DNA from 3 places in the Fictibacillus sp. 23RED33 genome. Region 2 is predicted to be linked to each of the others. Evidence: riboswitches for the same ligand, from Rfam matches in the RefSeq annotation. Region 2 holds a riboswitch; each other region holds the start of a gene.
What was found. A riboswitch is a leader RNA that binds a small molecule or an ion and turns the genes downstream of it on or off. The one in region 2 is predicted to bind cyclic di-GMP.

Region 1 (4,220 bases), on a different contig from region 2:
CCTGTTAAATAGTCTTGTTCAGATTGAAGCTGATACATATTCTTCTCGAAATAATATTGTCTTTCTTTTGAGGCAATCACACCGCCGTAAAAAGCGATCAACCATAAGAAGATGCTCTTCATTAAAAATTCAAAGGAAGAGAGCGTGTTCATATACCCACTATCTCTTATAAAAAAGTAACAGAGAATGGTAAAACTCACTGTTCCTACTATAAAAGCGCCCTTTAACCTCCAATACAGAGCAGCATGGATAACGATTAGGTAACCAACAGCAACAAACGCACTATCAGCTCCACCAGTAAGCTGCATCAACCATGCATAAGCAAGACAATCAAAAACAATTCCACCTCTTGTAAAAACACGGTAGTACAGTGACGTCTCTGGCAATCGGTGTAATACAATTTGTGTGGATGTCATATATATAATGCCGATTATAAAAAGGATCGGAAAAGTTTCCGTTTCATAATTCAAAACGCTTGATATAGGTTGATAATAAAAAACAGGTATGCAAAGAATTAAAAAGAACCACCGTAACAAAGATGATATGGTTTCAGAACGGTGTTCCGTAATCGTAAATGAATCTTTCATGCATTCAACTTCCTTTACGTTATACGATCTGCGAAAAACATAGCAGAAAGGCCCATTATTTTACATGATCAAATCAGTGATTTATTCTCACTTCTAGCTCTTTTGTTCGTGTACATACGCTCATCAGCAAGCTGCAGGTAATAGTCTATGTTTTCACATGCATCTGCAAGTAATTCTATTGCACCATATGCCAATGAGATGGATTCATTCCAAACGATAAGCTGACTTTCTAGTTTTTCAGTTAAGATGTATGCTTCATCTTCAGTAATTCCTGGTAAGAGAAAAACAAATTCATCTCCACCGAATCTAAATCCAGAGAACAATTTTAGTCGCTTTGAAAGTTCTGCGATCTGCTGAAGTATCTCGTCACCCGCGTGATGCCCTAGCTCGTCATTGATTAATTTAAAGTTATTGATATCAAACATGACAAGTGTAAGAGGAAGCTTAAGTCTATTTGCCTTTTCTAGCTCCTTTTCTAAACAATCATAAAAGTAGCGACGATTATACAGATTTGTTAATGGATCACGAATGCTAATCTCCTTAAGATCTTTAAACTGTTGAGAAGAGAAACCGCTTAGAAATCCTGTAACAGCATGGTGAGAAATCCGGTTCCAGCGATCTAACATAAATAGTTGTATAACTAACGGCTCGTTGGACGTTGCTTTTTTCACTTCAAATAAAACGGATTCACTAATACTCGTTGTAAAACACGCAAGTGCTTGATGAGGAATTCGTTGATGCCTTAAAAAATGAATACCTGATCGAAACGCTTTCTGCTCTCCTTGTTTTAAAAAGGATTTGAATCGTTCTTCTTCTAAAAACACTGCATGTACAATCCCGCGTAAAAATTTCTCTAGTATCTTCTCGTATTGCTCAACAAAACCGTTTAGAAACGTATGAAAGTCTTCATTTTTTCTTAGATGTTCTTTGTGTGTATGTATCATGGCTGGAATAGACTTCATAAATTCTGGTAACAAGTTTTTTTTGAGTGCGCGTAAGTCTAGTTGGAAGTTTTCCATTCTACAACCCCTCAAATCCCTCAAAAATTACATACAAAAAGCCATCACCTAATAAAGGGAATGGCTTCAATTTATGTTTTAGATACTTTTAACCTCTATGAACACATTATTCCTGCAGAGAAACTACAAAATACGAGAATAAAGCTTCATAGAAACGCTTGTGTCTAAACACGAGTCCGTTTCCCTTTGGCAACCGGCTGCCATTGCATGTTCACCATACTTTAGGCCCATAGCTTTGCGTCCCAGCTTTTCAACTGGTTTGCCCTTAATAACAAAGGTTTTTATTGATTTATAGTTATTATATCCTACTAAGGTAATTTGTGCCAATGATTTTAATAGTTCTTTAATCCTATTATTTTAGGCTTTGTTTTTTGGATATTTTTAACTTTCTATAGTACCTATACCCAATCCTTACTCCATTCAAAACAATATAAGGAATCTTTATTGGAAAGTAATACAGCGTTTTCTTGTAAAAAGTAAAATAAGCTTTCCTTAAATCTTTCCATTTCCTGCAAGTTTCGTATCGGCTAAAATCAGATACGTCTACAATAATTCCTCTATTATTGGATATCATGACATTTTTTCCATGTACATCGTTAGGAAACAATCCTTTGTCTTTTGCATGCCTCACTGCTTCATCGATGTCATAAATCACATTTTCAGGAATTTTTACACCTTTATGCACACAGTCGTACAGAGTCATTCCTTCAATACGTTTTAAGATTAAAAAACGTTGTTCGGAATAATAACAAACAGAAAATCCAGGGTGTGTTCCTAGTCGATCATAAACCTTTTTTTCCTCTAATAATCCATGCTCATCCCTGCCGTAAATCTTAACTACATATGCTGGATGTTCAGGATGTGAAAACACCGCTGCATAGTTCCCACAGCCCAGCATCTGCCAAGGGTGTGGTGTATTCACCGGACATACCGGATCAAATGGGCTGCGGCTTTCAATCATTATTTCTCTGTTCAATTGTCTAGCTAGCTGGATAAAGTGTTCCATAAGGTTCCTCAATTCAAATTCTAATCCTATTATCATCATCTTATGTTTCTGCAATACGTTCATTGTATACAGATGTTATCGAAAATGAAACTGGCATGCTTTATCCATTATTCTACGGTCACTTGTAGATAAGAAAGCATAAGTGTTTCTGCTTTGTTTTTTAGATGAATGTTTGGAAACCTCATAATTTCACGATAACCCCTAATAAAGATTTCATATTCTGTAATATCTTCCTCACGGCGTGCATCCATAACTTTAATTCTTCTTTTTCTCAATTCAATTCGTACATCAAATAGATCTTTGCTGATTTGATTCATAATTTGTTCTACTAATGCAACGTATGGCTGTCTCAATTTAAATGGAGAGCCGCAAATAATCTGCAGATCGCGATTAAACACTGTAAGTAAAATCGGATACATCACAAATTTTTCAATAAGCGAACGCTCTTCTTCGCTTCCATATTGCACGACAATCCCCCCAATCTCAAGAAGACAAAAAACGTGAATGTACGGATAATATGTTTCTTATGTGAAAACTTCGAATCTGCTTTTTTGCCGAGCAGTATCCCTTTATTATATGACCGTCGAAAGAGTATGGAATTACAAAACGGTGCGAGATATCACCTTTTTGCGAGAGGTAGATCATTTCTATTCCAACCCGTTCTTGAATGCATCTCATTAATAAGTTAGTCATGAAGCAACCTCCTTTTTTATATTATATGCGAACAAACGTTCTTTTTATACTAGAAAAAAATACCTGCCTTACTTAAGAGGCAAGTATTTTTGTTTTATTTACTATTACCTGGAATGAAAATCAACTACTCTCGAGGCTGTTTTCGCATTGATTGTTTCTAGGAGTAATCAATATGAACAGCAAATCCTGCAGATTTAGCTTTTCGAGAAAGGTTTTCGGCATTCTCTCTAGATGTGAATGCCCCAATCTGCACCTTATAGAGCTTTTCTTCTGCAGTGACAAGTTCTTTAAACTCGTTCTGGTTAACAACAAACTTTTTTAGCTCATACTTAACATCCTCAATGAAAAATGGAAATGTTTTATCATATTGATGAAAACAGTTTAAAGGATCTGTCCTTCTTTTTGGGTCTAGCTGAAAGTGCCCTTTTATGTCCCGCGCAGGGTCCCATTGGTACATCTCACATAAATACGCAAAAAACCATACATAACGGCTGTAAGCTTTGTTAAAATCTATGGAAGGTCCATAGCATAACTCTACTCCAATCGCCCATTCATTAGCATCCGATACGTTAGAGCGAACGTGCCAAGCTTTTTCTTGCAATGGAATGATCATCAATATCTGTTTATCATCTATGAATACGTGTGCAGAAGCCTCTAGTTGTCTGCTGTTGAAATATTCGTAGTTCTGTTGAGCCGTAGAGTTAGGGTTACCAGTATCGTGCGCAACCGCATAGCGTGGTATACGGTTACCTCCTGGACGCTGCTTCCATTCTTTATTAATATGTTTAGTTGTAATCTGATACTTTACTTTCATACCAACACCTCCCATTTATTTAAATTAGAAGTGTTTGTTTATACAAAAAAAGAGCCATTACGGCTCATTTTTTTACATTCCACCTGGTTGTGATTGTGTTG
Region 2 (4,220 bases):
TTTTAAGCAAAATTGAGCTAAAAGTAGATATAAAAAATACCTTGAAAGGAGTTTCACCCTTCAAGGTCTCTAAAAGAATTATCGGTTACTATTTTTTATCATTTCAAAGTACGAATCTATGAAGCTTTCTTTCAGTTTAAATGGAATGGAGCACCCTTTACGTTTATTGTAAAAAAACCTCAATTACCCCTATACAGTCATTTGCTTTAACCGTTTCATTACATGAGGACGTTTGTAGCCAAATTCGTCATGAATCTCTTTGTACAGTTTAAATAAAGTCTCATATTTTTCAACATGGTTCGGCTTTGGATAGTAAGTCTTTAGAAAAGGTTGATTCATAGATTGTACGACTTCCTCTAACTCCAATCCTCCTGCAGCAGCACCTAACATGGCCGCGCCGATTCCGGAAGCATGATCTGTGGAAGACACATGAATCTCTCGGTTAAGGACATCGGCATAAATCTGCATGAGCAGTTCGTTCTTTTGTGGCAGCCCGCCGCAAGCATATACACGGTCAATCGCAATTCCCCATGACTCGAAGTTATCAATAATTATCTTTGACCCGAACGCTGTAGCTTCAAGGTATGCCCGATAAATATCCTCTGGCTTTGTTTGCAACGTGAGACCTATTAAAGTTCCAGTTAAGTTGGAATCGGACAATACGGATCGATTTCCATTATGCCAGTCTAATGCTATCAAGCCAGTTTCCCCTGGTTCCTTTTGAATCGCTAAGGATTCCAGATAAGTAAATAAAGATAGATTTTGTTTCTTGGCTTCCTCCACATAAGAAGATGGAGCTTGTTTCACATACCATCCAAAGAGATCACCAACAGCCGATTGACCCGCTTCATAGGCGTAAAAACCAGGTAGGATGCCATCTTTCACCACCCCTGAGATGCCAGGCACTTGAATAAATTCTTCATTTAGCGTCATATGACACGTAGATGTTCCCATTACCATCGTAAGTTGATTAGAACGTGATGCACCAACACCAAGGAGAGCAGAATGAGCATCAATGATTGAGACTCCAACAGGTAACCCTTTAGGTAATCCTAATGAGTTCGCCACCTCTTCTGTAAGGACACCCGCTCGTTGGCCAACTTTGCCTACTTTTCCTTGTAACTTTGTATGTACCATCTGCCCTAGAGTAGGATTCAATTCTTCAAAGAACTTTTTGGGAAAGCCTTCTTCCTCACTCCAAAAGGCTTTAAATCCAAGAGAACAATTGCTTCTTACCACTTCTCCAGTCAGTTTTGCAACGACCCAATCTCCCGCTTCTAACATGTAGTCGGTAGCTTCATATACTTCAGGTGCATGATTAATCGTCTCAAGACATTTTGGAATAAACCATTCTGTTGATACTGTGAAACCATACCTTTTCAGCCATTCACTTTTTTCAGATAAGGCTTTATCCAACAACGCTTTCGCTTCTTCTTTTGGCCCATGATGCTTCCAAAGTTTTACCCAAGCATGAGGATTATTTTCATATTCTTTTAGCGAACATAAAGGATCTAGGTTTTCTTTCACACAGAGAAATGTTGAGGAAGTAAAATCAATTCCAACCCCAATCAATTCATGAGGACGGATGTTAGCTTCTTTCATAGCAGTAGGAATACCATGGTATAACACATCGAGATAATCTTGAGGATGTTGCAGAGCAAAATCGTGAGGAATCTGAACACTTTGGTCTGTTGGAAGAACATCGACCATTACCCCGTGTTTGTAGGGAACGGTACTTATGGCTTTTATGGATCCAGTGTTAACCTCAACCACAAGTACTCGTCCAGACTCCGTGCCAAAATCAATACCAATAGAATAACCGGACATCTTTACTCACCTCTTATGTAAGCGCTTTTCCATAATCATATAGAATATGTATGGAATTCTCAACATAAATGAACATAAATGAGTTCGGTAGTGTGCAAATATAAACAATTAAAATTTACTAACAAGATTTAAGATATTCATGTAATGGTTCTATAGTCACGAAAAGTTAATGCTATATTGTATTTTTTTCCATATATGATAGGATAAAAGTATGATAACCATATAAAGGCAAACTTATTGAAAAGTAAGGACGCAAAGCCACGGGTCTAAGGTGCTTCACACTACGACAGCCGGGCAGCTAAAGGTATATTCGCATTTAACCTACGGCTAGATTGTAGGTTTTTTATTTTTTATAGGCATACATTTTGAAAGGTGAAATAGACTCGATGAAAAAAATTCTCTTCCATTCTACATTGGTCACTATTGTCCTCATTTGCGGGTTATCTCTAGCCTACTTTCTATTTACAACGATTCCACAAAATCAAGCAAAGCCTGCTGTAACTGAAGTGAAAACCACAACGATAACAAAAGAAGTCGCTGCAAAAGAAAAGCCAAGTTTAAAGTCTATAATAAAAGCAACTCAAGACAAGGTTGTGCAAATTGAGACGTCCAACGGCCAAGGCTCAGGGTTTCTCTATAACAACAAAGGAGATATTGTTACGAATGCCCATGTAGTAGGATATGAAGTTAGCGTAACCATCCGCATGAGCGATCAGCAAACGTATACGGGTAAGGTGATTGGACGCAGTGATCATACAGATATCGCTCTGATTCGTGTTCAAGAGTTAGCAAATACTACTCCATTAAAGATAAAAAAAGAGAAAGCAGAAACTGGTGACGATGTAGTAGCATTAGGCAGTCCACTCGGTTTGCAAAACACAGTAACTGTAGGAATCATCAGTGGATTAGATCGCTCCTTCCAGCTAGATCGCTACTACTATGAGAATATGTATCAAATTACTGCACCTATTTCACCGGGTAATAGTGGAGGACCGATTGTAAGTGGCATAGACGGATCGGTGCTTGGTATTAACTCTGTCAAATACATTAAAGAAAACAATATTGGATTTAGCATTCCTTTGTATGCCGTATTGCCGACGTTAGCAGAATGGTCAAAGAACCCGATGAATCTTCAGCCATATGAAGAAGATCATGATTTTGATTACGAAATACCAGAGTATGATGGAGACCTTTCTGAGGATGAAAACGATGAAGGTGCATATTATGAGGATGGATCAGATTCTGACACGAACACCGGTATGGATGAAGAATACAGCGAAGAGCCTTATGAAGAATACGAGGAAGATGAATATTATGAAGATTACGATGAAGAGTATGAGTCTTCCTACGAAGTAACACCTGATGATGCGGTATACACTGTTGAAGAATACTATAATTATGTGAATGCTGGAGAATATGAGCTAGCTTACGATCTGATTGGCGGTAACTGGAAAGCTTCTTCTCCTTCATTAGAAGTATTTACTGAAGGATATGCACAGACAATATATACTACTATTACGAATTCTTACGTGAGCGATAACGGTGATGGCACATATCAAGTTGATATTACGTTAGAGGCACAAGAATATGTAAATGACACTGAACAAACTTCCATTTATACCATGAGCTATGTGGTCGGAATGGAAGATGATAGACTTAAATTATTAGGTGGAGAAATGGTTAATTAAAACATTACAAACAAACAGCACTGCAACTGCAGCGCTGTTTGTTTTTATTTTATACGAACCGACACTGTATCCCCTACATGTTTCGAACTAAAATCCAACTCAACACGCAATCTTCCCTCATCATCAGCCCGTGTCTTCACAACTTTAGCACCTCGATCACCTTTAATCTTCACGTGATACTTTCCGTTCGGCTTAAACCAAGGTGCTGTCTGAACATCTGCTTTCCCTGACCCCTGAAGTTTGAATCCTTTCTTCGTCACGTCGGATAATCTAGCAAACTCCATTTTATCTCGATCGAATGTAACATCCCAGCCGTAGATAGAAAAGGATGATTCAGCCGACTTATATTGAAAAGGAATCGGCGCTTCTGGGGGATTATTAAAGATATCCATGAACCGAGGCAACGTTTGGTGCAGATCGCGCTGCCAATAGCCCCACGTATGAGAACCTGGTCCATAACTATCCCACACATGTGAAATATTCAGTTCATCTAACCGATTATGAAGACTCGTTGACATCACAAAGCAAGTCTCTTCAACCGGAGATTCCAAACCACCATCCAACGGTCCGCCCGCTTCACCTGTTCCCGTGTGTATGGCAAGATCTACACCTTCCAAGTTTTCTGCTAGGTCCCAAGGGTTATGGCTTCTCCAAATGATCTCATTCGTTTCTCTGTCACCCCAAACGGTTCCAGGTGGTACTTTT
Region 3 (4,220 bases), on a different contig from region 2:
TTTTTGCGTTCGGGAAATACGTTCAAAAAAGCTACATAATTAAAAATTACGATCTTCCGTTTTCTCTCGATTTCATTGATTTGCTTCGTTGAAAGATTACCCCTAAAAATAGGGAAACCACTCTGCGTAAAACGTGAGATAGCCCCATAAAAACGCACCAGCTAATAAACCACAACTGACTAAGAAATTAAATACTTGTCTCGGCAACCAACGAAATAACATCCTGATCAGTACAGCAATCACAACTAATATAACAAATAAAAAAACGAAAGGAATCACAGAAATAGAAAGTTCAGCATCTCCAAGTAAATTACTTCCCATTATAATCACCCCTAATAGATATCGGGGTTCAAAAACATAAATGAAGTATACTCTCTAACTAATTTCTAATCTTAAAAAATATCTCTAACGACTCACGAATAGAGAATAGAATACTTTAAACAATAACCATAATCGTCTATACAACTTGTCCCTACCGGCATAGCATATAGGAACCGGATCCGTTCAATAGGGTCGGATTATTTTTCTAGGGGGGGAATAATCATAGGCTATAGAAACTGTTGTTGTCGTAGAAGACACGAAAGAAAATGCGAACCTTCTCGTACCGTTTACTACAAGTGTAAACGATACGAAAAGAAAAGATGCAGCTGTCATCGTAACCATCACTAAGTTCGATCCGTTTTACAAGAGAGGAGTCTATAAAAAGGCTTCTCTTTTTATTTGTCAGGATTTAAAAAGACCGCGTTCTGTTTGGAGAACTCGGTCGGTATACATTATTATTTAGAGTGGCAACATCGTTTTTTACAAACGATAGGTGGTAGTGAATGTAGAGGTCTGATCAAAGGAGTCTTTTTCAGACATGGACACTTTCTTTTTTTCATGTTTTCTCCCCCTTAACCGGCAGCTGAAAAAAACCAATACAGCGCTGGTGATATCAGGGATGCACTCTATCGGTCATACCTTTACTATATGTGTACAACCTACTGTGTGTATGATTCCACTCGTTTCTATGCAATTAAGATGCGCTGTAACTAAACATCGCACAATCTTATAACATAGCTTCAAAATCAGATATTGTTTCATCTATTTCTGATTTTGTAACGTTTACTATTTTTTGCAAGTCCTCTGTTATATGATTAACGGTTAAAAGTTCTGCTGTAATGTTTTTGATGTTTAAGTCAACTTCTTGAATTGCTTCCTTAGAGTTATCTGATAATTTCCTTACTTCTTGAGCTACAACATTAAATCCCTTTCCGTATTCTCCAGCCCGAGCTGCTTCTATTGCTGCATTTAAAGCTAATAAATTTGTTTGTGAAGATATATCTTTAATGAGTTTTGATGTTTGACTAATTAAATCAATTTGTTTTTTTAATGACTCTAATGCTTTTATTTTTTCATTAGAATTCATGATTACTATATCTACTAAATCATTAGGCATCTGTTTTAATTTAGAGATAATGTTTGTTGTGCTATTCTCTCGATTTGTAATATCTGTTGCGATTTTCAGGACTGCACTTACTGCTCCTTCGTTATCTAAAATGGGAATATATGTTACTTCGAGCCAAAGTATATTTCCATTTTTATCAATGCGTTCAATCTTCTCTTGAAATTTTTCACCTAACCTAAGGTTTTCCCATAATTTTATGTATTCTTTGCTTTCTCTGTATTCTTTTGTACAAAAGCTTTTATGATCCAATCCTATCATTTCATTACGTCTGTAACCCATCGTTTGAGCGAAATTGTCATTCACCCAAATAACTTCTCTGTCTAAATTAAATTCAATCATTGCTAAGTTGATTTCGAGAGCAGATACAAGCGCATTTAAATCTAAAATTTGGGTACTAGTCTTAATCATTAAGTGTTCCTCCCTATAGTCGGTTGCGCTACTCACTCCTATTTTTCCAAGCGCCCAAATACAGAAAAATGATCACAGTACCTTTTATTTAAAACATCGTCATTTTTAGATAAATATTTAACTTTAGTTCTTCACTATTCCCATTTACATATTGTTCTTGCTGGAAAACTCAATGTCTATCTGTAGGAATCTTTTTTCTTAAGAAACCTAAACGTAACTTTTTATTTATGTAGCACATAAGATATAAAGACCCAATCCTTATCGGGGGAACCTTCCTATCCATACCCTCCTACCTGGCTTCGGGAGGGTTAGAAAAATAGGACAAGACCGTTGTAAAAATATCAACTTTATACACATGGTGAATTTTAACTTTTCTCCATTACAATACAAATTACCATCTAAAAAAACAATGATCCTCAAGAAATGAGAGAATATATAATTCATGTATGAAAATCAAGAGAATAAATAAATATCCTCATATAAAGACATTAAATAGCCCTTGAATACACGTCGCAAAATTTTACGCATTTCAAATCAACACGAACTAAAAATCTCTTAAAACCAAAATATGAGCTTCTCAGAGCATGTACTAAAAACTACTTTGTTGCTGCTCTTAAAAAGAGTGCCAGAAGACCTCACAGACCCGTGTACGTTGGGTGTGTGAGGTCTTCTGGTGTTTACGATATTTTATTGAGCAGCATCAAGCCTTTATCCATAAGGAAAAACACCGAAATCGATGCGTAAATCATATATAAATTGATTATCCTTTATGTTATCTATCCATTTACGTATGTAATTACTACTTTCCTCTGCCTATAAACATACATAAACTCACTTCATTAAATATTTTTCCATGTTCTTAACCTAACCAAATAAACAAACTTAAATGGATTTTTCTTCATTGTTTTATAGCTATAATCTATAAGATTAAACCTTACCAAAAAGTAACCACTTCTAACTAAAAAACAGCCCGACCACCAGGTGTTCAAATGACCCCACATAGGATGATGTTGCCTGTGTGGGGTCATTTGATTTTCGAAGCGATAGCAAGAAAAAACCTGGTGTTCGGGCCCGTCATAGAAGGAAAACTTAGACTTGCAGCTCTGTAAAAGAAAAGCATAAGTTATTAAACAGATATTAAAGACTTTTTAAACCCTCAATTAGCGATGTCTTCTCCAATATTCCACACCATAATCTAAAGCAATACAAATAAAGATACAACCGATTAAAACAATAGCCTCAATCAAAAGAATCCTCCCCTTATAAAGTACGCTTAACTTATACAGCCCGTACTGCTGAACTACAAACAAATACGGATCTACACGAGTGACTACAAACGTAACATCCGCACGCTCAAACACAGAGAGTGATACAAACTGAGGTTGTAGATGTAAAAAGGTACGAATAAAAACAGAAGCCCCATAAAGGGGCAGGGACTACGTCCCCTTAATATAAAGAGACATACCTGTCACATACATTTTTTTACAATTTTAAAGCCTTTTGAGTAACTTACTTACATAAGATCTTTCAATGTTTAATAGTTTCGCTAACTCTTCGTGTGTTGTATCTGGATATTTATTTATAGCTTTCTGCAACAACCATAGCTTGTCCTCTGTCTTTTCCTTCTGGGCATCAAGATACGCTTTACGAGGCTTCATTCCCTCTCTTCGTCGTTGTTCTCTTTTAGCTTCAGTATTACGTTTTCTCTTCTCGTTACGTCCAATAATTGTCTGCAGCTGTACCTGTTCGTCTTCCGTGATATCGAGCCATCCGATGATTTTAGCGTTCTTTAGGTTGTAGCCGGCTCCTGGATAGCCTTTTTCTTTGGCTACAGTGTTCGCCTCTTCGCTATTTTTGGCTTTCCATGCCTTCTCCGCACTCTTGGTGGCACGAATCACTTCTTTTTCAGCCAATGGTTCCAAAAACTGTGAGTTATAGATTAGTGTTTGCCTTAAAGCTTCCTCCGGATCTGCCACATAACAGCACTGCCAGTATCGATAGAGAAAGAGAATGGTCTCTCGGTATCCTTTTACATCAAAGTTTCGCAGTTCCACAAGCTTCACGAGATCAAGCAGACGCGCATGGTGTAATGAGTATGTATTAAAAAGCCTTTCAACAGTCTTACGACGTCCTCGTGTCTTTTTCTTTGGTTGAAGATCTGGTAAGTATTCGTTTTGAATATCACGAAGTACGTATCGATAATCATGCCGGTATTGAACTTGGACAGCTTCTCCGTTTTTGGAATTAATGCTGCCATCAAGACGGAATACACGTGCAGCATCCGTCGCTCGTGTGTCTCCGCCCATTGCTTTCAACTGTTGTACAAAATGATTTTGAACAGCTTGCCACAACGGAAGGGCTTGGT

Region 1: another riboswitch for cyclic di-GMP. It lies ahead of IHV09_RS04265 (GGDEF domain-containing protein); the one in region 2 lies ahead of IHV09_RS08800 (S1C family serine protease).
Region 3: another riboswitch for cyclic di-GMP. It lies ahead of IHV09_RS22735 (methyl-accepting chemotaxis protein); the one in region 2 lies ahead of IHV09_RS08800 (S1C family serine protease).

What each region holds. Positions count from the first base shown of each region.
Region 1 is NZ_JACZDX010000001.1:796,252-800,471, reverse strand. Features, by position in the region: gene IHV09_RS04270 (GGDEF domain-containing protein) at 1-587, opposite strand, end outside; gene IHV09_RS04265 (GGDEF domain-containing protein) at 656-1,606, opposite strand; cyclic di-GMP riboswitch class I at 1,792-1,880, opposite strand; gene IHV09_RS04260 (serine/threonine protein kinase) at 1,959-2,612, opposite strand; gene IHV09_RS04255 (hypothetical protein) at 2,720-3,079, opposite strand; gene IHV09_RS04250 (N-acetylmuramoyl-L-alanine amidase) at 3,463-4,119, opposite strand.
Region 2 is NZ_JACZDX010000002.1:66,035-70,254, reverse strand. Features, by position in the region: gene IHV09_RS08805 (ribulokinase) at 190-1,827, opposite strand; cyclic di-GMP riboswitch class I at 2,045-2,130, shown strand; gene IHV09_RS08800 (S1C family serine protease) at 2,214-3,515, shown strand; gene IHV09_RS08795 (alpha/beta hydrolase) at 3,560-4,220, opposite strand, start outside.
Region 3 is NZ_JACZDX010000017.1:5,056-9,275, reverse strand. Features, by position in the region: gene IHV09_RS22060 (hypothetical protein) at 103-321, opposite strand; gene IHV09_RS22735 (methyl-accepting chemotaxis protein) at 1,049-1,855, opposite strand; cyclic di-GMP riboswitch class II at 1,864-1,947, opposite strand; gene IHV09_RS22050 (replication protein) at 3,346-4,220, opposite strand, start outside.